DNA from 3 places in the Paenibacillus stellifer genome. Region 2 is predicted to be linked to each of the others. Evidence: riboswitches for the same ligand, from Rfam matches in the RefSeq annotation. Region 2 holds a riboswitch; each other region holds the start of a gene.
The links. Region 2 has a riboswitch for cyclic di-GMP ahead of PSTEL_RS07370 (DUF6612 family protein). Riboswitches for the same ligand answer to the same signal wherever they lie in the genome.
Positions count from the first base shown of each region.

Region 1: another riboswitch for cyclic di-GMP. It lies ahead of PSTEL_RS05020 (S-layer homology domain-containing protein); the one in region 2 lies ahead of PSTEL_RS07370 (DUF6612 family protein).
Region 3: another riboswitch for cyclic di-GMP. It lies ahead of PSTEL_RS26645 (anti-repressor SinI family protein); the one in region 2 lies ahead of PSTEL_RS07370 (DUF6612 family protein).

Region 1 covers NZ_CP009286.1:1,086,217-1,096,218, reverse strand. The annotation lists gene PSTEL_RS05070 (FxLYD domain-containing protein) at 1-1,022, opposite strand, end outside; gene PSTEL_RS05065 (M48 family metallopeptidase) at 1,406-2,059, opposite strand; gene PSTEL_RS05060 (hypothetical protein) at 2,219-2,557, opposite strand; gene PSTEL_RS05055 (helix-turn-helix transcriptional regulator) at 2,554-2,760, opposite strand; gene PSTEL_RS05050 (GNAT family N-acetyltransferase) at 2,972-3,730, shown strand; gene PSTEL_RS05045 (hypothetical protein) at 3,741-4,193, opposite strand; gene PSTEL_RS05040 (hypothetical protein) at 4,162-4,497, opposite strand; one part of gene PSTEL_RS05030 (IS3 family transposase) at 4,496-4,751, shown strand; one part of gene PSTEL_RS05030 (IS3 family transposase) at 4,751-5,646, shown strand; gene PSTEL_RS05025 (DUF1569 domain-containing protein) at 5,749-6,069, shown strand; cyclic di-GMP riboswitch class I at 6,364-6,457, shown strand; gene PSTEL_RS05020 (S-layer homology domain-containing protein) at 6,504-8,579, shown strand; gene PSTEL_RS05015 (DUF6531 domain-containing protein) at 8,605-10,002, shown strand, end outside.
Region 2 covers NZ_CP009286.1:1,614,682-1,624,683, reverse strand. The annotation lists gene PSTEL_RS07395 (ABC transporter permease) at 1-98, opposite strand, end outside; gene PSTEL_RS07390 (LacI family DNA-binding transcriptional regulator) at 443-1,486, shown strand; gene PSTEL_RS07385 (D-isomer specific 2-hydroxyacid dehydrogenase family protein) at 1,640-2,656, opposite strand; gene modA (molybdate ABC transporter substrate-binding protein) at 2,957-3,835, opposite strand; gene PSTEL_RS28355 (methyl-accepting chemotaxis protein) at 4,012-4,980, opposite strand; gene PSTEL_RS28685 (MCP four helix bundle domain-containing protein) at 4,992-5,276, opposite strand; gene PSTEL_RS28350 (MCP four helix bundle domain-containing protein) at 5,239-5,598, opposite strand; gene PSTEL_RS07370 (DUF6612 family protein) at 5,981-6,871, opposite strand; cyclic di-GMP riboswitch class I at 6,989-7,080, opposite strand; gene mscL (large conductance mechanosensitive channel protein MscL) at 7,354-7,743, shown strand; gene PSTEL_RS07360 (transposase) at 7,978-9,171, shown strand; gene PSTEL_RS07355 (GTP-binding protein) at 9,331-10,002, opposite strand, start outside.
Region 3 covers NZ_CP009286.1:444,683-454,684, reverse strand. The annotation lists gene PSTEL_RS02195 (PadR family transcriptional regulator) at 1-509, shown strand, start outside; gene PSTEL_RS02190 (aldo/keto reductase) at 773-1,747, shown strand; gene PSTEL_RS02185 (helix-turn-helix domain-containing protein) at 1,963-2,301, shown strand; gene PSTEL_RS26645 (anti-repressor SinI family protein) at 2,401-2,553, opposite strand; cyclic di-GMP riboswitch class I at 2,579-2,709, opposite strand; gene PSTEL_RS02180 (2-oxoglutarate dehydrogenase E1 component) at 3,240-6,128, shown strand; gene odhB (2-oxoglutarate dehydrogenase complex dihydrolipoyllysine-residue succinyltransferase) at 6,315-7,628, shown strand; gene PSTEL_RS02170 (alpha/beta fold hydrolase) at 7,767-8,576, opposite strand; gene PSTEL_RS02165 (L-lactate MFS transporter) at 8,978-10,002, opposite strand, start outside.

The DNA.
Region 1 (10,002 bases), 530 kb from region 2:
TATTCATCCAGAACCGCCTGAAGCCCGGTCACATCGACAGCGGCCGTCCGGTTCTTCATGTCCTCCTCCGCTGCCTGCTGCTGGGCAAGCTGAATGCGCTCTGCTTCGGCCTTCTCGAACTCGCGCTTGGCTTCCTCGACCTGCTTCCGGTACGCGGTCAGCTTCTCATTGTCCGCGTCATAGGAGAGGCCCGTGTCGACCTCCTCCAGCGCTCCAGCGAAATCCTTCTTCCGCAGCTTCTGCTCGGCCGCCGAATAGCTGATCGAGGCGATTTTGCCGATAATCTGCTTCTTCACCGCAGCCGCCTCCGTTCCGGACAGCCCTTTCAGCGTATCCAGCTTCGCGGCCAGTGCGTCGACCGTGCTCAGCTTGTCCAGCTCGCTCTTGATTTTGAGCACGGTCAGCAGCACCTGATCTGCCGCCAGCTCCTTCTTGAGCGGCGCGAAGAGCGGCTCCTCCCGCTTGCCGATCAGCCCTTCTACCGCGTTCAGCTCCTTCTCGCCTTCGCTCAGCTTCTTCGCCTTAAGAAGTCCGGCGGCGCTGTCCAGCCGGGTCTGAAGCTGGGCGGCCTTCGCCGCAAGCTCCAGGTCCCGGGCCAGCGCGGCATAGCCCGGCCGCGCATTCCCGGCGCGATCCAGGAGCGAGACGGCGGAGTCATACTTGCCCGCCAGCGCCTCCGTCTTGGCCTGCTGCTGCAGCGCCAGCACCTCCAGGTTCACCGATTGCTCATGCTGATGCAGCAGCGTGAGCCCAAGAGCCGTACATCCCGCCAGCAGAAGCGGAATCACCCACTGGAATACCCGCCCGGCTCCGCGCTTCTTGACGGGAGCCTGCTCCCTTGGGGAGCGCGCGCCCCCCGCCTCCGGGCGAATGAACGACGATCCCGGTTTCCGGACTGCTTCCGCTCCCGCAGCGACCTCCAGCACAGCCTGACGAACCTCCTCCGTCAACAGCCTGGCGCCGCATTTCCCGCATACCTTCTGTTCCGGGGCACATTTCTCCCCGCACTGATGACAATACACCTTGCTCCCCCCAGAGTCCCTTGATGCTGCTACTCGAACTTGCAGCCGATTATATGGATGCCGCCGGAAGACCCGGATCAGCCTTGCGATCCGGGTCTTCCGGCATGTTATTTTTCACTATACCATATTGTGGGTCCCGTTGAGTCCGCCTGCCTGGAAAAAAATCAGCTCAACCCAAGCCGTATCTCCCTTTCAGCCGCATATCAAGACGCTCTCTCAGCCCGGTTAGCCATTCAGGCTCATGCTCCCAGACTTCGGCGGCGGCTCTTCGCACACGGGCATAGTTCGCATGATCTCCCTTTCGCCGATTTGACTGCGTTATTCCAGGGCGTACTTGCTCTGTGTATATGCGGACATCAGAACGCTGCGTCGATCCGCAGAGCTTACATCGTCATAGCGCCTCCGAACCTTGCCAGATACGCTTCCTTCTCCTTATAGTCGGGCATGACGCCGCCCACCCGTCTCCAGAACGAACGGTCGTGATTCATATGGAGCAGGTGGCACAGCTCATGGACGATGACATAATCGATCACCTGCGGCGGAGCCATGGCCAGCAAATAGTTGAAGGTCAGCTTCTTGTCCGAGCTGCAGCTGCCCCATTTGGTGCGGGATTCGACGATTTCGACCGACTTCGGCTTCACCTTCAACTGCTTCTGGTACGCGCCAATCCGTTCCTCGACAACCTTCCGGCAGCTGGCAAAATAAAACCGCTTCAGCCGTACCCTCAGCTCCTCCTCTGTTCCTTCATCCGTACCGATCAGCTCGCGCAGACTGCAAGGTCTGCCGAGGTACAGAAACTTTCCCTCTTCGGTATACTCCTTGGCCTTGAACAAATCCTTGGCCTTCTCCAGCTGATCCAGCTTCTCCGCAATATAGGAGGCATGTCTGCCGACAGCCTCCAGAATCGTCTCCTCTTCGGTATTCTTCGGCGCTTTTACCGTAATGAAGCCGGTGGAGTCGATATGAAGCAGAATTTTTCGGCCTTTGCCGTACTGGACGTGGAATTCAATGATTCGATCCCCGATGTTGATTTTCATAATGTCCTCCCCTGGGAATCCCCCATCGGCTTATCTGAATGTACACATCTGTGTTAAAAATGCGCTAATTACATTTCACGTTCGTATTTGACGCGGCAGAAGACACCATATCCCACGACGAACAGATAAGAAGCTGTCAGCAGCAGAATCTCCGCCAGATCAGTACCCATTAACGCAAAAAGCAAGCAGCAAAGCGCCGAACACGTATATCATCACATCATAGGCTTTGGCCTTCGCCCGGTTTCCAACTGCAATGTTGCGTTCATCCTTCTCTGCGATCTCGATTTCCCTCTGCAGATCCGGCCGGTTCTTAAGCGACCGCTTACGCAGGATCTCCCCCATCCCGTGTCCAAACATGCCGCTGCCGATACCGACCAGCACATAGGGAAGCGCCTGCGCGGCATCCGGCAGCAAATCAATCTTCACCGCAACCAGCCCCGAGGCAAGCAGGATAATCCCCAAAATAGCCGCTCCGAACGAATAAGCGCGTTTGCTCATCTCGATTCTTCCTCCTCGTAAATAAATATCTCCTCAATGCTCATGCCGAAATATTTGGCGATTTTGAAGGCAAGCAGGATGGACGGATTGTATCTGCCGTTCTCCAGAGACCCTATAGTCTGCCTGGACACTTCCAGCGCGGACGCCAGCTCCTCCTGCTTAATTCCCTTCTCTTTGCGAATTTGCTCCAGCCTGTTCTTCAAAAGCTCCCTCCTCACATGGAAAGTATCCTTTCCACGATTCCATCATACCACGTTCCCCCTCAATGTAAAGCCTACTTTCCATTTCGTTCATCAAATAGACGCTTATATCCTGCTTTAGTCATCCTTCTCGTTGTATGTATACGATCAAATGAATTGTATTTTTATTAATAATATCGTATTATTATTCAAAAAAAAGTGGCGGTGATTATCCTTGGATTACCGATTTATTGAAGAATTATCTCTGAACAACTGGCCTTCCCTCTCAACCCTTCTATACGACAACTGGGTGCTGCGCTTCGCGGACGGTTACACCAAGCGGGCCAACTCCATCAATCCGATTCACCCTTCCACCCAGGATTTGAGTTCCAAGATCAAAGAGTGCGAAAGCCTCTACTTCTCGAACCGGCTGCCCGCCATTTACAAAATAACGCCTTTTGTCCACCCTGCCAATCTGGATGACATTCTGGCAGATCAAGGCTATTCCCTGATTGATCACACAAGCGTCCGGACCTTGAATCTGGATCAAATCCGCGAACCCGCTGGGAACGCTTCGGCCCAAATTTATGAGCGCCCCACCGCCGAATGGCTGGAAGCTTTTTGCCGGATTAATGAGGTTCCTGACAAGTACATTAACGTGATGAAACGGATGTTAGGCAATATCCGGACGAGAACGGGGTTCATATCGCTGAATTGCGGGGAACAAGCTGTCGCCTGCGGTCTTGGGGTGCTTGAGAGAGGTTACATCGGGCTGTATGATATCGTGACGGATGCCAGCTTTCGAAATCGGGGCTTCGGCGAGCAGATGCTCTTGCATTTGCTGAAATGGGGAAAAGATAACGGAGCCGCGCACAGCTATCTGGCCGTGGTTCTGAACAATGCGCCGGCGCTGCGGCTCTACTCCAAAGTCGGGTTCTCCGAAGTTTATACATACTGGTATCGAGTCAAGGAGCTTCCGCAAGCATTGGGCTGACGACGGGGATTCAGATGTTGAGATAGCTCTTAGGCGTTATGTATTGTCTAATCGATGCTCTATTGATCGGATAGATGATATCCCATTTGTTTAGGTCGAAGTCTTTCTCAGACAAATAGTTGTTAGGGCTATCTCCAGATACCCTGACGGGAAGGTCCTTCACTATATGCGGATTAATAGTTACTTCAGCAATCCATCCTGTATCAACCACATATTTAGACTCTGTTACACAGATGTATTTGCCGGTCTCTACATTTTGCTGTACGTTTTCGAGCTTAACCGCAAACTTAATAGGAATGAAATTTAATAGAATGGGAGTAAGTACAACAAATAGCGTGAACACACCAAGCAATATTGCTATTCGCTTCAACCCCGGACTTCCCCCATTTTCTTCATCCTCAGCTTCACTACTTAAGCGAATTGCGGCAGAATTATTTTTCGACTTCAAAGTAAACCAGCTCATTTCTGACATCGAAATAAAACTTCCCAATGTAATCAGAAGACTTCACATATTCATTGAACTCTTCATTAAATGCCCAAGAATGCTCTTTTCCCTCATCTGTATCTAATTGCATTGATGGATTTAGCGTTACATCGCGCCAAGCATAAGAGTCCTTGAATTTCTCAGCGACACCAGGCTCCAGATACACAAATCCTTTCATCCAGTAAGAGGAAGGGCCAAAACTATTTGCTGTTAGGCTAAAAAGTAGACATGGAGAACCGAGAATCGGGTAGAATGAACATAACCAAATTCGAGGTGCTAACATGACGAAAAAATACGATAAAGAATTTAAACTGCAAACGATTCAGATGATCCAAGAAGAGGGTAAGCCGGTGGCACAGGTCGCTCGCGAGTTGGGGATCAGCGACAACACCTTGTACCGCTGGATGGCGGAATACAAACAAGACGGTGCACAGGCTTTTCCAGGCAGTGGGCAACTGAAAGCTGACGACAAGGCAATGAGAGACCTCCAAAAGCGTATCCGTGATCTGGAGGAGGAGAACGACATCTTAAAAAAGGCGATGCACTACTTCGCCAAAGACCGGCGCTGATCTATGCCTTCATCCACGATCATCGCTTCAAGTGCCGAGTCTCGAAGATGTGCGAAGCCTTTGAAGTGTCCCGAAGCGGCTATTACAAATGGACGAAACGAAAAGTCAGCAAGCGTGAAAAACGACGGCGCAAGCTGGAGCGGCATATCCGCCGTATCTTTCTGGAATCCCGCCGGTTATATGGAAGTCCCAAAATCGCTAAAATGCTTCATAAGCAAGGCGTACCCGTGTCGGAGAAATTAGTCGCCCGAATCATGAAGGAACTGGGATTGCGCTCCCGTACGGTGAAGAAATACAAGGCCACGACGAATTCGAAGCACAACTTGCCTGTTCATGAGAACGTGTTGAACCGTCAGTTTAGGCCGTCCGCTCCAAATGAGGCCTGGGTGGCTGACATTACGTACATTCCAACGAATGAAGGCTGGCTCTATCTGGCAAGTATAATGGATTTGTACAGCCGTAAAATCATTGGGTTTCACATGGACGAGCGGATGACCAAAGAACTGGTGTTAACGGCACTGGATCGAGCCTACAGCCAGCAACAACCATGCGGAGAGGTCCTGCATCACTCCGACCGTGGCAGCCAGTATGCTTCCCACGACTACCAGGAACGACTGCGCACCTACAAGATGAACGGCAGTATGAGCCGAAAAGGGAACTGCTACGATAATGCTTGTATCGAATCGTTCCACAGTGTGCTGAAGAAAGAACTCGTGTACTTGGAAAAATTCACAACACGCAAGCAAGCCAAGAAACGCATTTTTGAATACATTACCTGCTTCTACAATGGAAAACGAATCCATTCAGCGATTGGGTATTTTACACCCAATGAATACGAACGTATGTACCGAAATGCTGTGTGATTTTCTCGATTCTGCGTGTCTACTCTATTGACAGAGGTACAGAAGTGGGTTAGAAAAATAATGCGATAACGCCGCGCCGCGGCAGTTAGGAGGATTCTACTTATGAGCAAGGTGGCATTTACTTCATTGCAAGATGTGAATAAAGAGCTGCTGAACATGTACGAATATGACGTCATTCAGACCAAGCAATGGCCGGTGTATGAAATTCTGGCGCATTGCGCGCAGACTATCGAATATTCCATGACCGGTTATCCGCAAATGAAGCCCAAAGTGGTGAGAAATACAATCGGACGCGTGGTGATCAAGCGATTTTTGAAGCAGGGGTTTATGAAGCATGATCTGACGGCCCATGTTCCGGATAGCGTCTCTGCACAGCTACCGATCTCTGGTACAAGAACGCATTTTCTGAATAATGGGTTGTAACGCTCGGCCTGTGTAGTCCCCCCTTGTGGGGGATTTCTTTTTTATGCGCAAAATCAGACGCTGTCCTGCATGGCATTTCAAGCATTTCAGATGCCGGATACCGCGTCCATAGGATTCATTTGCATAGGTAGTTGTACAGAAGCATCTCTGAATTGCCTTTGGCATCCAACAGGATACCCCTGTTCCGGGAATATCTAGTATTTATTAATTAAACAGGATATTAATCCGATATTAAGGATAAGAGTCCTATACATACGACAGTTGAATACAGGCATTAAGGACCAATAACCAAGTACCGAACCAAGGCAAATCCGTACGAAAGTCGGAGACGCAAAGCCACGGGTCTACTTCATCCCCTGCGGGATGTTAGGACAGCCGGGCCGCTCAAGGGCTTGTTTTTTTGTGCAATTAAACAGCAGCGGGGGGAGAAACGAATGCATTTCAGAAGGAGAATGAAATTCCCGCAGATCGGCCGTCTGCTGCTGGCAGCAGTATGTGCGCTGGGCAGCGTATCTGCGGGCGGAACGATCACGGGGACAGCGGTTGCCGCCGGAGCCGATCCGGGAAGGACGGATTACAGCGTGTCCGGAGAGCGGGTCATCTGGATGGAGCCCGATTCCGCCGGAGTGAAGCAGGTGCATGCGCTGGACCGCAACAGCGGGGCGAGCCTGACGCTTACGACCAATTCATCGGCCAAGGACGCGCCGGCTGTTGGAGGCCTGGTTGTCGTGTGGGCTGACAAGGGGAACGAGCAGGACAGCTCTTTGAACTGGGATATTTACAGTTTCGATCTGGAGAAGGGCACCCGCACCAAGCTCAACAAGCAGCCCGGACAGTACGGCAACCCGACGACTGACGGGGTGGGCGTTGTCTGGTATGAACGCAGCAATTACGGCAGCATGATGTATCACGATCTGGCTTCGGGAGTCGAGGCGGATTTGGGCGAGGGCCGATTCCCAGAGCTGGCGGACGGCAAGGTCGTGTATAAAAATGCGCGTGACGGCGGGCTTAGCCTGCTCGATTTAAGCAGCGGAGTTACACGTCCTTTAATTAGTCTGGGCGGTGCCAACTATGTGGACTGGTTCGTTTTTAACGGCAGCCATGTTCTTCTTAAGCAAAAGAACGGGTCATCGCAGAGCAAATTCGTGCTTCTGTCCATCAATGATCTGACGGCCGAGCCAGTCGATCTTACCGAGATGAAGGCGGCCGGAGCGCAGTATGCGTTCATGTCCATCGGAGATGGAGAGGCGGTATTTCAGGACGAATCCGGCGGCGCCTCCGTCTTGAAGCAGGTGAATCTCTCAACCTATCAGGTCACGACGCTTCCTGCGCTGCCTGCGGGGTCGAAGCTGATCGGCATCAGCGGGAACAAGCTGCTCTACAGCACAAGCGATAACTCTATCGAAGCAATTGCGCTGGAAGGGACTGGTACAGATCCGGGGACGGGGACCGGTACAAATTCGGGGACGGGGACCGGTACGAATTCGGGAACCGGTTCGAGTGCCGGAGGAAGCGCGCCGGTTGTAACCGGGGCCAAGGATAGCCAGACGATCGGAGCCGCAGGCGGAACGCTGACCGCAGCGGACGGCTGGGCACGGCTGGAGATTTCGGCAGGAACCTTCCCGGATAATACGGCTGTGAGTCTGGCGCAAGCGGAGCTAGAGTCGCAGAAGCCGGTGGATCAGGACGGCAGGAAGCTGCAGAAGGCCGGCTCGATCTGGCAGGTACAGGCGGGCGCTCCATTCCAGCTGCCGGCGCTGCTCGCGATCCGTTACCCGAAGGAAGAGCCTTGGACATCGAGCCGGGAGAAGCTCGGGATTTATCAGTATGACTCCACAGCAGGGGTGTGGACTTACATTGGCGGTGTAACAGCGGCGGAAGAAGATTATGTCCGGGCCAAGATTACGGCTTCCGGATTGTATGCGGTCATGCTGCGCGATGTCGAGTTCCCGGATATGGCGAACCATTGGGCGCGGCAGGAGGTCGAGGTACTGGCGGCCAGAGGAATAGTGAACGGCATGAACGGAGTCAGCTATGCGCCTAAGGGCACGCTCACTCGCGCCCAGTTCACGAAGCTGCTGGCAGCGGCGCTTCAATTGAAGCTGCTCCGGCCGGATGCTCCGACATTCCGCGATGTCTCGTCCGCGAACTGGTCCTATGGCTGGGTGGAAGCGGCAGCCTCCGCAGGAATCGTTACCGGTGACGCCGGATTGTTCCGGGGTGATGATCCGCTGACGCGTGAGCAGATGATGACCATGCTGATGCGGGCCATCACAGCCTCTTACGGATCAGCGAAGGTCACTTCGGACGCGAAGAAGGTTGAGACCGAACTCGCGGCCTTCAAGGACAGCGGCAGCATTAGCTCCTGGGCGCGCGAATCGGTAGCCGGAGCGGTAGAACTGAAGCTGGTACAAGGTTCGAATCAGATGCTGCATCCCGCTCAATCCTCGACGCGGGCCGAAGCCGCAGTTCTGATCTACAAGCTGCTGGCGCAACTGAAACTACTGTAATCCATTCATGGAAGGAGAACTATAAATGAATCTTCGAGCGTTGACAAGGAGACGGCGCCGCGGCGGCCTGAAAGCGAATATTTGTCTTATGCTGGCGGTTATGCTGCTCGTTTCGTATATTCCTGTTTTTCCGGGAGCGAACCTGTTCGTATCCCCGACTTATGCCGCTACCAATATGCGGATTGAACCGAGTGAGATTAATCCGGAGGCCGGGGAGACGGCCAAGATTATTTTCAGCTTCAATGCAGCGGATGACGGACAGACCGAGCATGAGGTGAAGATCAATCTCTGTACTCCACAGAGAGATGGATCGGCCCCGCTGCTCGGACCGCTCATTACAAGCGGGGTCTACCAGACGAAATCGGGAGACGACTATCTCGTTCATGAATATGAATGGGATGGCAAAATCAATGGTGTGCCGCTGGAGGAAGGACGATACAACGTATGTATCTCCCCGGTCGATTATAACGGTGTCGGAGTCTATTACGGCCAAATCGCCAGCTTCGAAATTGTCGGCAGCGATGAATTGACTCCTCCCAAGGCGCTTCAGATCAAGCCTGCAGCTTCGGGACAGTCAATCGTCTCAGGAACCGCCAAGCCGGGAGAGACGTTGGAAGTTGAAGTCTATTATCCATCCACAGGCGAAGAGAGCCTGTATTCCGGCATCACGGCCAACAGTGAAGGCCAGTGGACGAAGCAGCTCAGCATTACGGCGGGACAGACAGCTCAGATTACGGCGAGAATCAAGAAGGACAGCCGATTCTCGGGATACTCCGAGCCGCTCACGTTGCTTCGGATTCCGCTGCCTGCCTTTCCCGTAACCTGGGAGGCGCTCGCGGCCTATTATTACAAGCTGGATTCGGCCAGCCTGGCACAGGAGAAGGCCGAAGAGCTTGCCGTATTGAATCAGTCCGCAGCATCCTCGGGAACGGTCAGCGGCCTGACCTCCCTCTTGCTGACGAATCCGCAGACAAGCGGGAGTATTGCCAGCGCCGACCTGCCGCAATTTACGGAAGCGGCCCTTCAGGACCGGCTGAGGATCGTCAATCCATCCGGCCAGGCGCCGGTTGATCCGGCGCGGGGCGACTTTGTCTACTCCACCGATTCGATCACTTTGCAGGCGCTGATGCCGCTTCAGTTCGGGTTGAACTATTTGAGCCGCGATCCCTATACGGGCGTGAATGGGCTTGGCTGGCATCATAGCTATGAATGGAAGCTGACCCCGATCAATGACGGGAAGGTAGAGATTATGAGCCCGGACGGCTCACGCTTCGAATATGTGCCCTTGTCCGGCGGGCGTTATCTGACTCCGCGCGGCACGGACTGGACATTAACCGCTCCGTCATCCGGAGCCTATACCTTGACGAACCCGCAGGGAGACAAATACCAGTTCAACGCGGCGGGCTATCTGCAATCCATTACG
Region 2 (10,002 bases):
TAGTGCTTTCGGACAAACTCCCATAAGGAGCTTTTCCGCCTCGTCACTGTCTTGCCGTGATTCGCTTCCAGAGTGTTTTGCAAAGCCTTAGCCTCCATTCTTCAACTGGTGTGAGGGCTTACAATTGGTCATTTTGCCCTTCCGCATTTACAATTTACCAAAGCATTCGGCATACGTCAATACATTTTGTAAATATATTTTTGTTCATTTGACAACTAAATTCTGCAAGATTGCGGTTACATTTTGTAAAAAGACCAAAAATACAGATGAAATTTTGATTTTCACCTAATATGTCGATCAATAATGTAAATGAAATTGTGCATTTGTAAAGTTTATGTTGCTATTTTGGAAAAACTAGTATACATTTAAGAAAGAATAAGCGGGATATTCCCTGCTGACAGCGAACACCAGAATTCGAATATATAGAGGTGACAGGATATACATGGCCAGGGATAAAGTGACCATACAAGATATCGCCGATGCACTGGGAATCTCCAGAAATACGGCCTCCAAAGCCTTGAACGGCACCGGGGGAATCCCCGAAGAAACCCGCAACAAAGTCATCAAGAAAGCAATTGAACTGAAATACAAGCAGTTCTCCCTGATGGAAAGCGAAAGCCTTCTGTCAACTAAAACGCCGAAGAATATCGCCCTGCTGACGGAGAATCTGCCCAACACCTCCCATTTCGGCTCCGCGCTTATTAGCGGCCTGGAGAAGCGGATCAGCGCGGAAGGCTATAATCTGTCCATTCATATCATCCGTGATATTGAAAAGAAAACGCTGTCGCTCCCCAATAACTTCGACGCGGCCGCCGTGGACGGCATTATCTGCATTGAACTCTTCGATCTGGAGTACAGCAAGATGATCACTGGCCTTGAGATTCCGGCCATCTTCATCGACTGCTCCGCATTTGTCTGCTACCCGGACTTTCAGGCCGACGTCCTGCTCATGGAGAACGAGCACAGTACTTACCAGATTACCAAACGGCTGATTGACGGCGGTTACAAGACCTTCGGCTTCATCGGGGACCGCAATCACTGCCGCAGCTTCCAGGAACGCTGGGTCGGCTTCAATCGCGCCCTTAGCGAAGCCGGCATTCAGCTTGATCCTTCGCAGAGCGTGCTGGACGACGATGGGCTGTTCTTCTCAAGCCCCGGCTGGGCCGATAACAAGCTCAAGGAAATGGCCGAGCTTCCCTCCGCTTTCATCTGCGCCAACGATTTTATCGCCGTCAGCTTCATGACCGCGCTCAAGAATCTGAATTTGTCGATACCGAAGGATATCGTCGTCTGCGGCTTCGACAACGCGCCGGAGTCGCGAATTATCGAGCCGAAGCTGACGACCGTGCACATCTACAGCAATGAAATGGGCGTGTCGGCCGCCGAAATGCTGCTGTCCCGCATCGATCATCCGGACCAGCCCTATCAGGTCTCGCATATTTACACGAAGCCTGTCATTCGGGAATCGACGCCGCAGATCAGCTGATCGATTAGCTGCGTCATGCTCGGGTTGGGTTCCCCAACAAAACAATAATCCCGGTCATTCGGCTGCACCGATTGACCGGGATTATTTGCAATTCTTCAACTTTCGGGATTTTTCGGATTTCGTCAGGATGATCCGCAAGTTTTTTACACTTTTTCATACGACCCTCCAGGGATTCTCCGCGCCCTCCGCCTCCAGCACACAGCTCTTCAGCGAAGCGTATACCATATCCTGCACCGATTGGTTCGTGTAGAAGGCCATATGGGGCGTCACGATTACATTCGGATAGCTGCGGAGAACAGCCAGATCGCGGTGGCTCAGCACCTTGGATTTCAGGTCATGGTAGTAGAGGGAAATCTCATCCTCAATAACATCCAGTGCCGCCGCCCCGATTTGTCCGCTTTCGATCCCGTCCATCAGCGCTTTTGTATCGATCAGCGCTCCACGGGCGGTATTGACGAGAATGACCCCTCTCTTCATCTTCGGAATCGTATCGGCATTGATCATATGGTAGTTGCTCTCATCGACCGGCGCATGGAGCGTTATAAGGTCGGATTGCCTTAGCAGTTCCTCCAGCGAGACATACCTGGCGTACCTCTTCGCTTCCTCCGATTCCGAGAGTGAATAAGCCAGCAGCGGATTGCCGAATCCTGACAGGTGGCGAATGACCGTCTGCCCGATCCGGCCGGTGCCGATAACCCCGATTGTCATACGGGCGAAATCCTTGCCCTGAATCCCGTCCAGCGAGAAATCCTGGATATGCGCCCGTTCCATAATCCGCTTCATCTGCCGTGACGCCATCAGCATCAGCATGATCGTATAATCGGCCACGCCCTCGGGAGCGTAGGTCGCGTTGCTGACCCGGATTCCGTGCTCCCGGGCAGCCTTCAGGTCAATATGATCGAAGCCGACCGTCCGGGTTGAAATCATCGTCACGTTCAGGCGGTGCAGCTCGCCAATCAACTCGGCGTCCATAGGCGTCGTGATGATCGAGATGCAGGAGCAGCCCTTGGCGAGATGAATCGTGGAGAGCGTCGGGGCCTCCCGGCAAATCACAAGCTCTATTCCCAGCTCGCTGCTGATCTCCCGGAAATGCCGGGCTTCGTCGAACTCCCTGTAATTAAAGACGCATATCTTAAGCTTGCTGGCTTCCACAGCTTTCAGCTCCTTCATGAATTGATCTGCCGGCCCGCAGCCGCCTGTGCCTCCATATTTTCCTGCCGCGAATGGCGGACCAGCTCGGCGTAGCCTCTGCGCTTCAGACATATATAACGCATATAATGATACGTACATTGTAACTCCCGTTATAGCCTTAATAAATATAAGATAAAGTATGATTCATATAAGAAAATAGAATTCGAGTTGTGGCTGATAACAGAAAAAAACTGTCCCGATTGACGGAACAGTCTGTTATCTTCTATATCGTTGACGAAAGCATGCATAGTGATCCATAGAACCCTGCCATTCAAGGACTTACTGCCCGGCAAGCTTAAATCCGTATTCCACAAATATATCGCCTGCACTTTTGGAGAACAGATAGTCATAAAATAGCTTCGCCTGCTCCGGATGTGTACTGCCTTTAAGCACGGCAGCCGGATAATCGATCGGGTCATGGGTGCTTGAATCGACCTTCATGGCTATCTTGACCTTGGGCTCGCCTGCGGCATCGCTGTTATAGACAAACCCCGCGTCCGCGTTGCCCGAGGCGACATAGGTCAGCACCTGGCGGACATCCTTGGCCATCACCAGCCGGTTCTCCAGCTTGTCCCACAGTCCGGCGCTCTTCAGAAACTGCTGCGCGTACATACCAGCCGGCACCGACTCCGGCTGCCCCACCGCTATTTTGGCGAAATTGGGACCGCTCAGCGCATCCGCCGTAACTGCGGTCAGCCCGGAATCGGCGGGCACGACGAGAACAAGCTCATTCGTCAGCAGATTTGCAGTCTGCGCAGAATCGGTCAATCCCTTGTCGTTCAAAGCCTTCATCTGCTTCGTGCCTGCGGATATGAACAGATCGGCAGGCGCTCCCTGCTCGATCTGCTTCTGCAGTGTGCCCGAAGCCGCCAAATTCAGCCGGACCTTGATATCCGGATGCTCCTGCTCGAACAGCGGAACCAGCTTGTTCAGAGCGTCGCTTAGGCTGGCGGCGGCTGACACCAGAAGCTCAGAGTCACCGCCAGACGAACCCGAAGGTTCGGTGGATGGCGTTGCATCCGGTTCCGAAGAGACAGCTGCACTCGTAGACGAGCCGCCTGCTGTCTGAGTGTTCTGCGCGCATCCTGCCGCCAACAGCACGACAAACGCCAGCAGAAGCATGGCCCCAAAGGCTTTCCTCACATGTTGTTGAGTCATACTTCTTCCTCCTACCCTATGAATTATCTCTATTTATATTTATTTTTAATTAAATCACAGGAAGGCGTAGATGAACATGACGAACAATGAGGAATTTGCGACAATCCGTGCATCCAATTTTATCCTGCCGCACATTCCTTGGATTACGCGGGTATGTGGCATCGGCCATCTTCAGGTCAAATTTTAAAAATGGATACCGAGGACTGCAGCTCACCGGCGAGATTAGCCAGCGATTGGGAAGTGGCCGCCATCTCCTGGCTGCTCGCCGCCGCCTCCTCCGTTGCCGATGAAATATTTTCCACCGCCGACAATACGGTCGTAGTCTGGGCTGCCTGCTCCTCACTTGCTGCGGCAATCTCCATAACCTTCTGCCCGTTATCATTGACAAAGGATACGATGCGCTGGAAGGACTCCGCCGTACGTTCGGACAAATCCGCGCTTTCCTGCACCGAGCTCACACTGGACCGTGTATTCTCCTGCATGCCTTTGATGATCTTGGTGATCTGCTTGGTCGCCTCGCCGCTGCGCTCCGCCAGCTTGCGAACCTCGTCGGCCACGACAGCAAATCCCCGTCCCTGTTCTCCCGCGCGGGCGGCTTCAATCGCCGCATTGAGTGCAAGCAGATTGGTCTGTTCCGCAATATCCTCAATAACCTCGATTATTTCGCCGATCTTCTGCGAATCATCTTCAAGACGCGTCATTTGTTGGCTGACGACCTGCATGCTGGAGTTGGACAGCTGAATAATGCCGTTGCCTTCTTCCGCAGCTTTGGCCGCTTGAACCGATAGCTCGGAAGCAACTTCCGTATTTTGAGCGACCGAATGAACACCGGTGGATAATTCGCTGAACAGTTCGTTGATCATTCTGGCCTCTCTCGCCTGGCTGTCATTGCCGTGGGCAATCTCTTCAGCGCTTGCGGATATTTGCTGCGATGACGCCGCAAGGCTCTGGGCATGCGCGAGAATATGGCCAACCATCGTGCGAAGATTATGGACCATGGTATTCATGCCTTTGGCCAGTTGTCCGACCTCATCCTTCGTGTCGATATCAAGTAGGCTGCGCAAATCTCCATCCCCTGCGGCGTTCACCAGACTGGTCACCTTGGACAATGGTTTGGATATGATCTGGGAGATGAAATATCCCATCCCGACCGAGATTAATACGGCCGCGATAATAATGAGGATCGTAATATTTCTGGACGAAACAAACAGGTCATTGCCGCTTGCTTCGTATGGTCGCTCTCTGTTATCGAATTATCGATCAGTTCATTGAGGAGCAGGCGGACCTCGTCTCCCACGGTGGAGACCTCGTTGTCCATCAGACTCTTCATCTCTGCATTTCGCCCATCTTGGCTCAGCTTCATCGCTTGATCGTAGAGTCTGATAACTTCCGCCCACTTCGCATCAAAAGGCTCGAGAATTTTTAATGACTCCGCGCTCATTTTTGTTTTTTCTGAATTCCGCAATGCTGCTCTCCACAATTTTGGCCTCGGATTGATAGGTAGCGATAGAATTATCGAGACTCTCTTTGGTATCCGCAATGTAAGCAGCGCGGATGTTCACTCTCATCCGGGTATAGCTAACCTGCGCCGTCAAAGCCGATTTAACGGGAATCAGACCGTTATCGTACATTCCGCTGAGCGAGCTGTTCATTTTATTCAAATTGCTGATTCCATAAAGTCCCACAAACCCCAGAATGACCGATACAATCAGAAACGAAGTAATCAACTTGACGCTGGTTCTCATATTCTTTATCCATCTCATCACAATCACTCCCACGATATGTTTCTTACCCCAGTATTTTTGCTTGGATTTTGGATTGCTCTGTTCTATGTAATTCTTTCATCCCCCTTTGGCTGTTCACATATGTGTTTTTATTCACGACTTTTGATCCATGCTCAACCCTTTATCCATGTGCGACTTTGTGAATGAAGATGTCTTATCTTTTAATTCGACATTACTATACGAATAATGAAGATATAACTGTAAAATTTGCATATTTATGAATCATAATAGTTATTTATTCCTATCCGTTCGCCTGGTTCGAATGATAAGTCAGCGTTGATTGTCTATGTATCGCATGCAAAAAAAACGCTGTTCGATCGAACAGCGCTCTTTTTCCCATATGAAACTGTCTGTACATCTACTATTGCAGCTCGGATGGCTTCACAATCGTTGCAACTTTGTTATGGGCGGAATACTTGGCGTCAACCTTGGTCGTATATACATCCTTCTCGCCGTCTTCTACCAGGACATAATTCAGATCAACGGTCAGCCTTTCCGTCTGCCAGGTTTTGCTGTTGGCGTACAATTTCCAGGTTACGCTTTTCGGCTGAATGACCGCCCCCTCATAGAGGTTCTCCCGGTCATAGAGTGCGATGACGGCCTTGGCCGCTTTCGCATCGGTTAGCGTAAATTGAAGGATCGTCTGTGTTCCGGCCGTGGAGACCTTCATGGATTTCTTATAGCCCTTGACCGACTCAAGCACGGAAGCGGGGTCGAATTGCCCCTTGGTGTAGAGTGAATACCAATCTTCCTGGTCCAGGTCAACCCAGTACTGGGAATCGGGGTCAATCTCTTCAGCGCTGTCCACGTCTTCTCCATTTGCCGAATCTCCGTACACATCGCCGCTTGCAGTGTCCTCGTCGTATTCATCGATAAGGTCGCTGCCGTCGACCACCTTGTAGTATTCCTTGTCGTTGGCGTACAATTCGAAGTCCGTATCAAGGAACCCGATATTGACAGTGCCTGCCGCTGCAAAGCTAGGAAGACGATTGATGTCAAGGCTCAGCGTGTTGGTGTTGCCTATCCGCATGCTGCCGATCTGAAGGTCCTGTTTCTTCGTTGAACTCAAATGAAAATTCTTCAGCGTCTTCGAGGTCGCCGCCAATTTGGCGAGCATTTGATCCGCTGTTATGACTTTGGTGTTAGCGGCGGCGGATACCGTAACAGGATGGGAAGTCCATCCGAGCGAGCCTGAAACCACTACAGCGCCTGCGATCAAAAATTTCCCCAGTGTTCTCCAATTATTCCTCATGCATTGTCCCCTTTCGAATCCTTGCGGTAAAGCGGCGCCGTAGCAGGGCGAAATCACAAAAAAACTCCAAATAGACTTATGTCCATTGGAGTTGTCTTTCTTCCCTACCGTTACCCCTATGGCGGCCTGGCGATCATGGCCCTCCGATGGATGGCTTTAGACCCATAGCTTTGTGTCATCATCTTTCGATGATTTTACCTTTAACGCGGATATTCGATTAATTTGATTAATTGCAGGACGATTGTCCTTTCCTTAAAATTTAACATGATCCGAATTTCCTGTAAATGCTTTTTAGCTGATCATTCGGAAGGACAGTTGCCCAGTGACAGCCGGTTAACCTGCTGCGTGCGGCGCGGCCGAATCTCCGGCCTCAAGATGAAGTGCGTGATTTATGTCATTGGTGAGCCCTGAAACTCTCCCTATTTCTTCGTCTAAATGTTACAATCAAGGTCACAATCGAATTATAAGGAGAGAAGACGTTCATGTGGAAAGAGTTTAAGGCATTCGCATTCAAGGGAAATGTGCTGGATCTGGCAATCGGTGTCGTTATAGGGGCCGCGTTCGGCAAAATCGTCAGCTCCATTGTATCGGACCTGATCACCCCTCTGATCGGCATCTTGTTCGGCGGACTGGATTTTACCAGCTTGTCTCTTAAATATGGTGATTCAGCCATTACATACGGTAACTTTATCCAGTCGGTCATCGACTTCCTGTTGATTTCCGCCTCAATCTTCCTGTTCATCAAGCTGCTCGGCAAATTTCAGAAATCCAGCCCCAAGGAAGAACCCGCTCCTCCCGCTCCGAGCAAAGAGGAAGTGCTGCTGACGGAAATCCGTGATCTGCTCAAAGCGCAGAACCGCGAGAAGGCATAAGGATTTACAGCAATACGTCAAGCAAGTAGCAATCGGCAACGCTGAACATAGAAACAGCGGCTGCTTGGACAAGCCATTATGTCCTTGCAGCCGCTGTTTTTATTCATTTGAGCATTTTGCATTAATCTAAGCCCTTGTTACACAAAGCAATTTTGAGCATAAAAAAGGACTTCACCCCAACTTGGAGAAGTTTTCAAGTGACCAAACGAGAAAACCCAAGGGAGTGAAGTCACTATGTATATTCTCCAAGAAAGTCTATTTTCCTTTGAAGAGCTTCAAAAAATCGAATCGAAAGAGCGATTGCCCATCTTTTTCAGCGCTTTGGACCTGCGACCTTACGCAAGAGAATTGAGAAATCCCTCACCCCGAGGAGCAGACGGACACTGTCGTCAAGGCATTCTTCGCGCGCTACTCGCAGCTCCTTTAGAGAATATCGATACGTTCACCGGCCTAGCGCGCAGACTAAAGTTTGACCTCCGTTTCCGTTACCAATGTGGGCTTCGACTGGATATCCCCGCTCCTTCGATTTCTACATTAAGTCGAGTCTTTGCCGAGTTGACTGGCAAAGGCCTTGCCAAGCAGTTGTTTGAGGATCTTGTGACTCAGTGCCAAGAAGCTGGAATCATCGACGGAACTCATGTCGCTATCGACAGCGCCGCTATTCACGCTTACGAGAAAAAGGAACCCAAGCGAAAAAGTGAACTCACCGGCAATGCCAACTGGGGTGCCAAGTTTGACACCTTTGGCAACAAAGTCAAGTGGTTTGGCTATAAGTTGCATCTGGCCGTCGATGCCAAAAGTGAACTTCCCATGGCGCTCAAGGTGACCTCTGCCCATGTGAACGACGGAGACGAAGGGCCTGCACTCATGACGACTGTCGCTGCGAAATCTAAAGTGAAATTCTTCATGCTGGATGCGGGCTACGACCAAATAAAAAACTACGAGGCCGCCCGGAACGTCAAGGCGCAAGCCATTATTCCGCTGAATCCACGGAATGAAAAGGAACCGCCAGCGGGGATTACCCGCAAAGGCACGCCCTGTTGTTCGATGGGATTTCCCATGACGTATTGGGGACAGGAAAAGGTGCATTTAAAATTCCGTTGTCCACATGCGACAGGTCAAGTGGATTGTCCTTTGGGCATGGCCGCTTGTTCGTCCTCCAATTATGGAATGGTGGTTAAAATCAACAGTCAAACGGATCTCCGGCGTTATGCGCTACCGCATCGGGAAAGCCGAGGCTGGAAGGAACTTTACAATAAACGAACCAGTGTAGAACGCTGCAATTCTCGAATGAAGACCTATTTAACTGCAGACCAGCTTCACGTCTGGGGGATTCAAAAAGTGACAACTCACCAATATTTAAATGCGATTGTGTTACTTGCCTCTGCGCTTGCCATTGCGAAGCAACGAGTACAGAACGCCGCTTAAAAACTTCCGATTCATTGAAATTCTGTCCGTCTGTCTATTTTTCACTCCACTCTCACAACACTGAGATTTCGTTGTAACCTAACTTTGACTTTAAATCAAAATATGAATTATGCAAAATGCTCATTTACTTTACCCGTCTTTCCATTAGCCGGCAAGGTTTTACGCGAACGACTCATCCTGCACCGGCCAGGGAAGAGGATTGTTGAACCGGCTCCAGTCCTGCTTCATTTCTTCTTCAGTCAGCAGGCAGCGGTTCAATCCAGCTTCGATGTCCTCGCGGTTCATGTCGATCCCGATCAGGACGATCTCCGTCATCCGGTCTCCCCATCTCTCATCCCAGCGCTCTCTCGCCTCCGGCTCGTTCTCCAGTATCTCCCGCTGCTGTTCCTCCGGCAGGGAAGCAAGCCAGTAGCCAGCCGGCCCGAATTGGATCGAAGGCCCGGCCTGACCGATCGTCGCCGCGAAATCGCCGCGCGCCGCCAGCCATACCAGGCCCTTGGCGCGGACTACCTGCTCCGGCCAATTGCCGAGCAAAGAGCCGAGCCGCTCCGGATGGAAGGGAATCCGGCTCCGGTACACGAAGGAAGCGATGCCGTATTCCTCGGTCTCCGGCGTATGCTCCTCTTTGTTCAGCTCCGCAATCCATCCCGAGGACATACTCGTCCGTTCAAAGTCGAACCGGCCCGTGTTCAGAATTTCTCCCGGGTCTACGGCTCCATTGATGGACCGTATAATGTTGGCGGAAGGCTGAAGCTTGCGCAGAATTCCTTCCAGCTTGAGCAGTTCTCCTTCTTCAACGAGGTCGCACTTGTTGAGCACCAGGACGTCGCA
Region 3 (10,002 bases), 1.2 Mb from region 2:
TGATGGTTGTCCTGAAGGACCGGTCCATCAACAAGATTGCGAAGCTGCAGATGGGCTCCCTCTACTATGCCGTTGACCAGTTGTCCAAGAACGGACAGATCGAGCAGGTGGAGGTTATCCAGAGCCGCGACCGGCCTGAGAAGACGATATACCGGATTACCGAATCCGGGCGAGCGCTGTTTGAGCAGCTGCTGCTTCAGCAGTTCCGCAAGAACGACGCGGTCTACCACCCGATGTATATCGCGCTTGCCTTCTCCAGACATGCTGATCCGGACAAAATTGCGAAGCTGCTGGAGGAGCGCATCCGGGAGGCCGAGCATGAAGTCAATCTGGCCTATCAGGTCTATGAAGAGCATATCGGGATCGTCTCCCGGGCTGTTCTGCACTTGATGTATGGACGTTATGAACACACCCTGACGGAGCTGAAATGGCTCAAACGGCTCTATGCCGATGCGCTGGACCACAAGCTTGGCGTCCAGGGCGGTCCGCTTGATAGGGAAGAGGAATGAAGCGCTGAACGAATGCTGATAACCAGCAAGTCCTGTGTAACCACAGGCCGGATCTCGTTTATCCACAAGCCGAATGCGTTTATTAAGGGACGAGTCCCTTGATCATGCGCATTCGGCTTTTTTTTCGCTATGGAAGGAACATCGAGAAAGTTCGAAAGAAGGCTTCAGTCACCGTTCATCGGGTGCCGGAAATAACATACCTGGTTCTGATGCGGTACAATGGCTGTAGCAGTAAGATGAGATTCGATGAAGGAGGGAATGGATTGAAAACGTTACCACTTAATGTCCGCGGCATTCCCGCTGGGCGTATCGTTCAGGGCTGCATGGGACTTGGCGGAGGCTGGGACCGGGAGCCGGTCACGGCGGAGCAAATCCGGGAAGGGCATATGGCCGTCGAAGCCGCGCTCTCCATCGGCATCAACATGTTTGACCTGGCGGACATTTACACGCGGGGAAAGGCCGAGCTTGTCTTCGGAACCGTGCTGAAGGAGCGCCCGGAGCTGCGCGATAAGCTGATTATCCAGTCCAAATGCGGCATTAAGCTGCAAGAGCCGGGAGAGAGCTCCAACACATTCGATCTTTCCCGTGAGCATATCCTGAGCAGCGTCGACGGCATTCTGTCCCGGCTGGGCACCCCGTATCTCGACATTCTGCTGCTGCACCGCCCCGATCCGTTTATGGACCCCGAGGAGGTTGGAGAAGCGCTGCGGCTGCTCAAGGAGTCCGGCAAGGTCCGGCACTTCGGGGTATCCAATATGAGCGGATCGCAGATCCGGCTGCTTCAGGCTTACTCCGATGAGCCCCTGATTATCAATCAGCTCGAAATGAATCTGGAGAAGACGTTCTGGCTCGATTCCATGGTCAGCGTGAACCGTCCGGCCTGGAGAGAGCATGGCATGCCGGACGGAACGATCGAGCACTGCCGTCTGGAGAAGATCCAGCTTCAGGCCTGGGGGCCGCTCGCCCAGGGCAAATACACCGGCCGTCCGCTTGACGGACAACCCGAGCATGTGATCCGCACTGCCGCCATGGTTCGCTCGCTGGCGGAAGATAAAGGAACGACACCCGAAGCGGTCGTGCTCGCCTGGCTGATGTCGCATCCGGCCGCGATCCAGCCGGTTATCGGCACGGTGAACCCGCAGCGGATTAAAGCCTGCGAAGGAGCGGACAAGCTGGAGCTGACGCGCAAGGAATGGTACGACCTGTATATCAGCGCAAGAGGCACCCGCCTGCCGTAACAAGCTGGGTTACTCGCCCGTTCCGGCGCCTTGGGTCCGATTCCGGCAGCCGCGCCGGAGGGCTACTCCGGCGATATGATTATTTTCAGAGCCGCAGCCTGGCTGCCGTTAAATAAACTTCCCTGTTAAGCTCATAAATGGTAAAAGCTAGTTTTCCTTTTGGGCGGACCTTTGCTATACTTATACCAAAAAACAAGGAGGGAGCATTATTTACCGTGCCGGACAATATTGGACAGCACATTCAACAGCTTCGCCAGGAGAAGGGATTATCTTTATCCGAGCTTGCCGGCAGGGCGGATGTGGCTAAATCATACTTAAGCAATGTCGAACGCAATATTCAATCCAACCCCTCCATCCAGTTCATCGAGAAAATTGCAGAGGCTCTGGATGTCTCCGTCCACATTCTTCTGTACGGAGAGCTCGCCGAGGAAGAACCGCTCGACTCCGACTGGTTCAAGCTGGTTCAGGAAGCTATGGCTTCAGGGGTCAGCAAGAGGGAGTTCAAGGAATTTCTGGATTACCAGAAATGGCGGATTGAACAGAAGAACCAGTGACCGGGATCCGAAATATTGCGTATTTACATAGAGAGGACATGACGCCGCGCCGTCATGTCCTCTTTCGTTATCCTTTAGAAACACTCATTCTTATTTGGTTCACATGGCTTTGAGTGTCTTGTCGCCCAAGAACCGCCGGATCTCATCCGCGTGAATCCCCTGCTTCTTGGCGGCGAGCATCAGCTGCACCCATTCCATATCCAAAGCGACCGTCTGCAGTTCTCCGTTATTCCCCTGGTTGGACTTGTTCAAAAAATCTCCTCCTAAGATTTTGTCCCCAGGCAGTCCAGCCGTCATAGTTACGAGGATAACACGCACGGAAGCTTCTTCCCCCCGTCTGTTTCCCTTAATAACCTTAGACCCGAGACTTTGTGCCCCTGCTTTTCAACAGGTTTACCTTTTGCTGGATCCTTGCATTCAAGGATCTTATGATGTTGTGTTAAGCGATAAGCTTGCAAAGATATTATACAAGATGTTCGCCTAAAAGTGTGTCAAAAAAATGACAATACATTCAATGCGCGGCTGAAACCTAAAATTGAGTGCCTGCAACGGCGACTGGCAGTGAACTAAATTCCAATATTTATGTAAAACCCTCTAGTCGTTAGGAACTATAAACTACTAATACCCACATCTTCGTCCCACTAATCAAATTCTAGTGGATTACTGGAAGGATTTATATAGGTTTATGGTCCCGACCGCCGATTGCGCGTCTCCCCCGATCCTTTGGGCCGCCGAAATGAAGCCTGCGCAATGATGCCTTTTTTCGAACGGATTGGACGAAAGGTTGAATTGATTACCCTGACCTAAAGTTGCACAATAGAATGTGGCAATACGTTTAAAATCGTGTAACTATACTATAGAATGTAAACGTAATCATTGCAGCTCCGGTTACGCCCGCTGGGGCACTGCCTGGAGTTTATCCGTTAGGAGGATGTCTCATGTCAGCCAAAGAGTCCTACAATGAATCTGTTTGGAGCAAGTATTGCGGCCCCAACCTAGGCTACATCCAGGAAAAATACGAACAGTTCAGCGAAGACCCTTCCTCCGTGGAGGCCCACTACCGGGAGCTTTTTACGATATACGGCCCCCCTCCGCTGACAACCGAAGAAGCCCCCGCCCCGGCCCCCGTTCTCTCCGGCGATGCCGATTGGCTCCGCAAGGCGGTCCGCGCTTCCAAGCTGATCGCCAATATCCGCATCTTTGGCCACTTGGCCGCCGATATAGATCCGCTGGAGAAGAGCGGGGATTCCATGGCAAAATGGCTCGATCCCGAGACATACGGGCTGACGCAAGCTGATCTGCTCGCCCTGCCGGCCTCCCTGATCTGGGAGAACGCGCCAACCGGGGTGCAGACCGGCTGGGATGCCTATCACCGGATGCGCCAGGCCTATACAAGAACGATTGCCTATGAATTCGGACATGTCCACGACGAGCAGGAGCTCCGCTGGCTGAACAGCCAGGCCGAATCCTCCAGTTCGCCGGCTCCGCTGACCGATCCGGAGCGGAAGGCGCTGCTGAAACGCCTGATCGAAGTGGAGCATTTCGAAACCTTCCTCCATAAAACCTTCGTCGGCCAGAAACGCTTCAGCCTCGAAGGCAATGACATTCTGGTTCCGATGCTGGATGAAATCGTCCGGGCAGCCGCGCATGACGGTGCGGAGAATATTTTGATGGGCATGGCCCACCGGGGACGCCTCAACGTGCTTGCCCATATTTTGGGCAAACCTTACGATATTATTTTCTCGGAGTTCCACCACTCTCCGAACAAGGAGCTCTTCCCTTCCGAGGGCTCGATGGGCATCAATTACGGCTGGACCGGCGATGTGAAATATCATCTTGGAGCCGACCACGCCTTCCATGAAGGCGAGACCGTACGCACCCGGCTGACGCTGGCCAACAACCCGAGCCATCTGGAGTTCGTCAATCCGGTCGTCGAAGGCTTCGCCCGGGCTGCGCAGGAAGATCGCAGCGGCACGGGGCTGCCGGTTCTGAATACGAACCGCGCACTGGCTGTGCTCATGCACGGCGACGCCGCATTCCCCGGCGAGGGAATCGTCGCCGAGACACTGAACATCAGCAAGCTGAACGGCTACCTGAACGGGGGCACGATCCATATTATCGTGAACAACCGCATCGGGTTCACCACCGAGAGTGAAGACTCCCGCTCCACCCGCTATGCCAGCGATCTGGCCAAAGGCTACGAAATTCCGATCGTGCATGTCAACGCCGACGATTCGGATGCCTGCATCGCCGCTGTCCGGCTGGCCAGCGCCTACCGCAGCCAATTCAAGAAGGATTTCCTGATTGACCTTGTCGGCTACCGCAGACACGGACATAATGAAATGGACGATCCTGAGATGACGCAGCCGCTGAAGTACGCCAAGGTCAAAAATCATCCGACCGTCTCCCGGATCTACGCCGAACGTCTTGAGCAGGAGAAGCTCGTGACGCGCGGGGAAGCGGAAGCCATGGAGGCCGAAGCGGAGAAGGTGCTTCAGCAAGCCTATGAGAAGATGAAAGCAAACAAAGAGAGCGGCGAAGTCAAGAACGCTGTGGCCGTGTCGGCTGACATTCATCCTGCCTCGGCTGCCGTGACTGCCGTTCCGTTGGAACGCCTGCAATTCATCAACCGCAAGCTGCTGGAAGTTCCTGCGGGCTTCAAAGTGTATCCGAAGCTGCAGCGCATTTTGCAGCGGCGCGGGTCACTCCTGAACGACGGGGAGAAGGTGGACTGGGCACTGGCCGAGACGCTCGCCTTCGCAACCATCCTCCAGGACGGAACGCCGATCCGGCTGAGCGGACAGGACGCCCAGCGCGGCACATTCTCCCAGCGCCATCTGGTTCTGCATGACAGCGAGACGGGCAAAGTCTTCGCTCCGCTGCACCAGCTGGAGGACGCCAAGGCCAGCTTCGGCGTCTACAACAGCCCGCTGTCGGAGGCCTCGGTGCTGGGCTACGAATACGGATATAACGTATTCGCTCCCGAGACGTTCGTCATCTGGGAAGCGCAGTACGGCGACTTCGCGAATGCGGCGCAGGTCATCTTCGACCAGTTCATTTCGGCGGGCCGGGCCAAATGGACCCAGCGCAGCAGCCTGACGATTCTGCTGCCCCACGGCTATGAAGGCCAGGGGCCGGAGCACTCCAGCGGCCGCCTGGAGCGTTATCTGCAGCTGTCGGCCGAGGAGAACTGGACTGTCGCGAACCTCACCAGCGCAGCGCAGTATTTCCACCTGCTCCGCCGCCAGGCCGCGCTGTGCGGCCAGCCGGACGCAAGACCGCTCGTCATCATGACGCCGAAGAGCCTGATCCGCAACGCGCGCAGCGCTTCGCCCGGCGCGGAGCTTGCTTCCGGACGCTTCGAAGCGGTGCTTCCGGACCCGCTGCTCGGACAGAAGCCGGGCGGAATCAAGCGGCTCCTGGTCTGCACCGGCAAAGTTGCCATCGATCTGCAGGCCGAGCTTGAAGCCGGCCCGGACAAAGACTGGTCATGGCTGCATATTCTGCGGCTGGAGCAGCTCTACCCGTTCCCGGAACGGGAGCTTGCCGCCTATCTGGATACCTTCGGCTCTCTCGAGGACATCGTCTGGGTGCAGGAAGAGCCGAAGAACATGGGCGCCTGGAGCTACGCGGAGCCCCGGCTGCGGGCTATCGCACCGAAGGGAGTGCCGGTCCGGTACGCCGGCCGGCCGGAGCGCTCCAGCCCTGCCAGCGGATACGCCGACGTCCACAGCTTCGAGCAGCGGAGAATTGTTGGCGAAGCTCTGACCTGGAACCGGAAGAACGAAGAACCGGTCCGCGTCTTTAATACCTCGGCCCGTTCCTGACAGCGGCCGTGGATCGGCGGGCAGCCCGGCCCTTCGCTAGGGACTCCCGCCTGTCACAATGAAGAGATCACTACTTGAATAGCGCCCAGCTTGAACCTTTCTTCCATGTCAAGCCAAAGCGGTTGTGCCGTCCCGTCTAGGGGCGGTGTCCTAGCAGCGCAATAAATTTTGGGGAGGTAGCGGCCTGTGTCTGAAATCAAAGTGCCCGATCTGGGCGAATCGATTACTGAAGGTACGATCTATAAATGGCTGGTCAAGGAAGGAGATTCCGTCGGTCAGGGAGATGTTCTGGCTGAGCTTGAGACGGATAAGGTCAATCTGGAGATCAGCGCCGAAGAGAGCGGCGTGATCGCCCAAATTCTGCGCCAGGCGGGCGAGAACGTCGCCGTCGGCGAAGCCATCGGCATCATCGGCGAAGCCGGAGCCGGAGCCGCCGGACAGGCGGCGGCTGGCGGCCAGAGCGCCGATGCGCCGAAGCTGCCGGAGCCGGCGAAGGCCGCTCCGGCCCCCGAAGCTCCGCCGGCACAGCCTGGCGGAGCGACAGCCGCGGCGGCGGCCCAGGAGGCCCAGGCCGCCGGCGGTTCCGCGTACCTGGCTACGCCGGGTGCGCGCAAGCTCGCGCGCGAGCGAGGCATCGACCTCGGCGAGGTCGGCGCGCGCGATCCCATCGGCCGGATTGGCCGGGCCGATGTGGACACCCACGGCGCGGCCCCGGCCGCCGCGCCGGCACCGGCAACGGCGGCTGCGCAGAGCGCGCCGGCCGTGACGCCCCCGCCCTCCGCGCCGAAGGCGGAGGGCAAGGAAGTCGAGCGCAAGCGCATGTCGCGCCGGCGGCTGACGATCGCGAGCCGCCTGGTCGAAGCGCAGCAGACGGCGGCGATGCTGACCACCTTCAACGAGGTGGACATGACAGCCATTCTCGACATCCGCAAGCGCCGGAAGGATGCCTTCAAGGAGAAGCATGACATCGGCCTCGGCTTCATGTCCTTCTTCACCAAGGCGGTTGTGGGCGCGCTCAAGGCCTACCCGCTGCTGAACGCCGAGATTGACGGCGAGGATCTGCTCATCAAGAAATTTTACGACATCGGCATCGCCGTATCGGCCAAGGAAGGCCTCGTCGTTCCGGTTGTGCGGGACGCCGACCGGCTGAGCTTCCCGGAGATCGAGCGCAGAATCGCCGATCTGGCGTCGAAGGCCCGGGCCAACACGCTCGCGCTGTCCGATCTCCAGGGCGGCACATTCACCATTACCAATGGCGGCGTATTCGGCTCCCTGATGTCGACGCCGATTCTGAACGCGCCGCAAGTCGGCATACTGGGCATGCACAAGATTCAGCTTCGTCCGATCGCGCTCGATGAAGAGACGACAGTCAACCGACCGATGATGTATATCGCCCTCTCCTACGATCACCGGATCGTGGACGGCTCGGAGGCAGTCAGCTTCCTTGTCAAAGTCAAGGAACTGCTGGAAGACCCGGAGGCGCTGCTGCTGGAAGGCTAAGACGGCGACGATACAGGGTCTCCTCCATAAAGAACAAGCGGAACCCCGCCGGCTTGCCGCCAGCGAGGTTCCGCTTGTTTGCGTAGGTTAAATTCGTGTATAAGCAAATAAGAATAAATCCATCGTTTACTGTTCAGCCTATTCCTCCACCCGATCCAGCCATTCCATGATCAAAGCCTCGAACAGCCGGGGCTGCTCGATCTGCAGATTATGTCCGGCACGGTCCAGGACGGCGAAGGTTGTCCGGGGGTACATCTTCAGGATGCTGAAGGCATCCTCGTAGCCGGTAACGGCATCCTGCTTGCCTGCCAGGAGAATTCCCGGCTTGCGGAATTCCTCCCGATCGACCGGGAAGGAAAAGGCGTAGCGGGCTTTAATCTTGGCCAGAAAGGGCTCGTCGGCCAGCAGACAGCCCGGCACAATCTCTTCTTTATACCGGTTCCAGGTATAGGGATCGAGCACGACGCCCATCGAAGCGAAGTCCGCAAGCTCTTCCGGCGTCAGTCTCTCGGCAAGGCCGGCATCCTGCCGAATGATGGTGTGCGGAGGAAGAGTTCGGTCCCGCTTCTCCGGTACGATCATCGGACAGATCAAGGCCATTCCGTCCACCCGTTCCGGTCTCTTCGCGATGATGCCTCTTGCGATATAGCCGCCGTAGGACTCGCCAGCCAGAGCGAAGCTCTCTCCGGGCAGCATGACGTCCAGAAAGTCCAGCACGGCCTCCAGCATCTCATCGGAATTCTGGATGTCCGAGTATCCTCTGCTCTTCCCCATTCCCGGCAGATCCAGATACAACCGTCTCCAGCCGGTCCGTTCCCGGAATACAGGCTCCATGCACCCGCTCATCAGCCTGTGGTCAGGAGTATAACCGTGAATCAGAACGATCGGTTTGCCCTCGCCTTTCTCCTCATAATACAGCTCGGCCTTGCCTGTCCGGCAGTATGGCATCTCTATCTCCTCCTCGGCACTGAATCCCGCTGCCCTTCCCGCGTCGGCGTTGCGGTTAGTCCATCCCGATGGCAGCGGAGGACACTCTCCTTATCTTAGCAGAAAGCCTCTCTACCGTGCAGGTTCGTTCTTGTAAGGCGGATATTTCAATTTACCCTTCATTAGAGTTTAATGAGAGTTCCCGCCCGTACGAATGCCCGAAGCCATGCCTGCCCCAAGTTGTCTCTTCCACGCAAAAAAGCTGCTCTCGTCCCCCAAGGGTCCGATGAGCAACTTTTTTGTTTAGCCGACATATTTGTCTATATCTATTTGGTTTTATCTATGAAGTCAGCTTGCAAAAGGCCGAAGCCTTCAAGCTGAAGCTTCCGTGGATTGGAATGCGCAGGCAAGCTTAGAAGCTGTTATGCGCGGCGCGGCTGGAGCGCCTGTTTGCCTGCTTTGGGCTCCCGGCGGGACGCCGTCGGCGATTTCAGGGTCAGGGCAATCAGACTGGAGAGCAGGCACAGCGCCCCGATGGTAACAAAGGTTGGCTGGAAGCCTCCGAGAAAGGCCGCAACGAACGAGCCGGACAGTGCGCCGATGCCGAAGCCCTGGTAAATGATGCCGTAGTTCTTGTTATGGTTCTTCAGCCCGAAGAAGTCACTGACGATCGCCGGGAAGACGGTAATGTTGCCGCCGAAGCAGAAGGCGATGGCAGCCACACAGGCGAAGAAGAGACCGAAGTTCAGTTCCGCATAGCTGAGAGTCAGCGCTGCAGCCGCCGTTACGGCGAGTGTGCAGCCGACCAGCTTGAGGCGGCTCATCTTATCGGACAGTGCGCCCAGGACCAGGCGTCCGGCCGTATTGAAGATGGCGATCATCGCCACGGCGTTCGCGGCAGTCTGCACGTCAAGTCCGGCAAGCTTCACGCCGATATCCTTCACGATGCCGATCAGATATAGTCCGCTCATGCAGGCGGTGAAGAAGATGACGAACAGCAGATATGCCTGCTTCGTGCGCAGCATTTCGCGGACGGTGTAATCTCTGTTCTCCGTCGGTTGCTGCACGGTGGCGCTCTTCTCTACCGGAGACACGGCGGCTTCCCGGATCAGCAACGAACCGACTATAACCATGGCCATCACGATCAGTCCCCAGTAGAGGAAGGCGGCGGATACGCCCACCGAGCTGATCAAGCTGCCGTTAATATATTTGAAGACCAGGCTTCCCGTTCCGTAAGCGCCGACCGAAACGCCCGAGATGAGGCCTTTGCGGCGCGGGAACCATTTGATCAGGTTGGACAAGGAGGTAATATAAGCTGTACCGTCGGCATACCCGACAATGAGGCCTGCGAGCAGGTAGAACATCGGAAGCGAGCTCGCCTGGGAGCTCAGCATCAGGCCAAGACCGAGCACGATGCCCGCTGCCGCAGTAAGCTTGCGGATGCCGA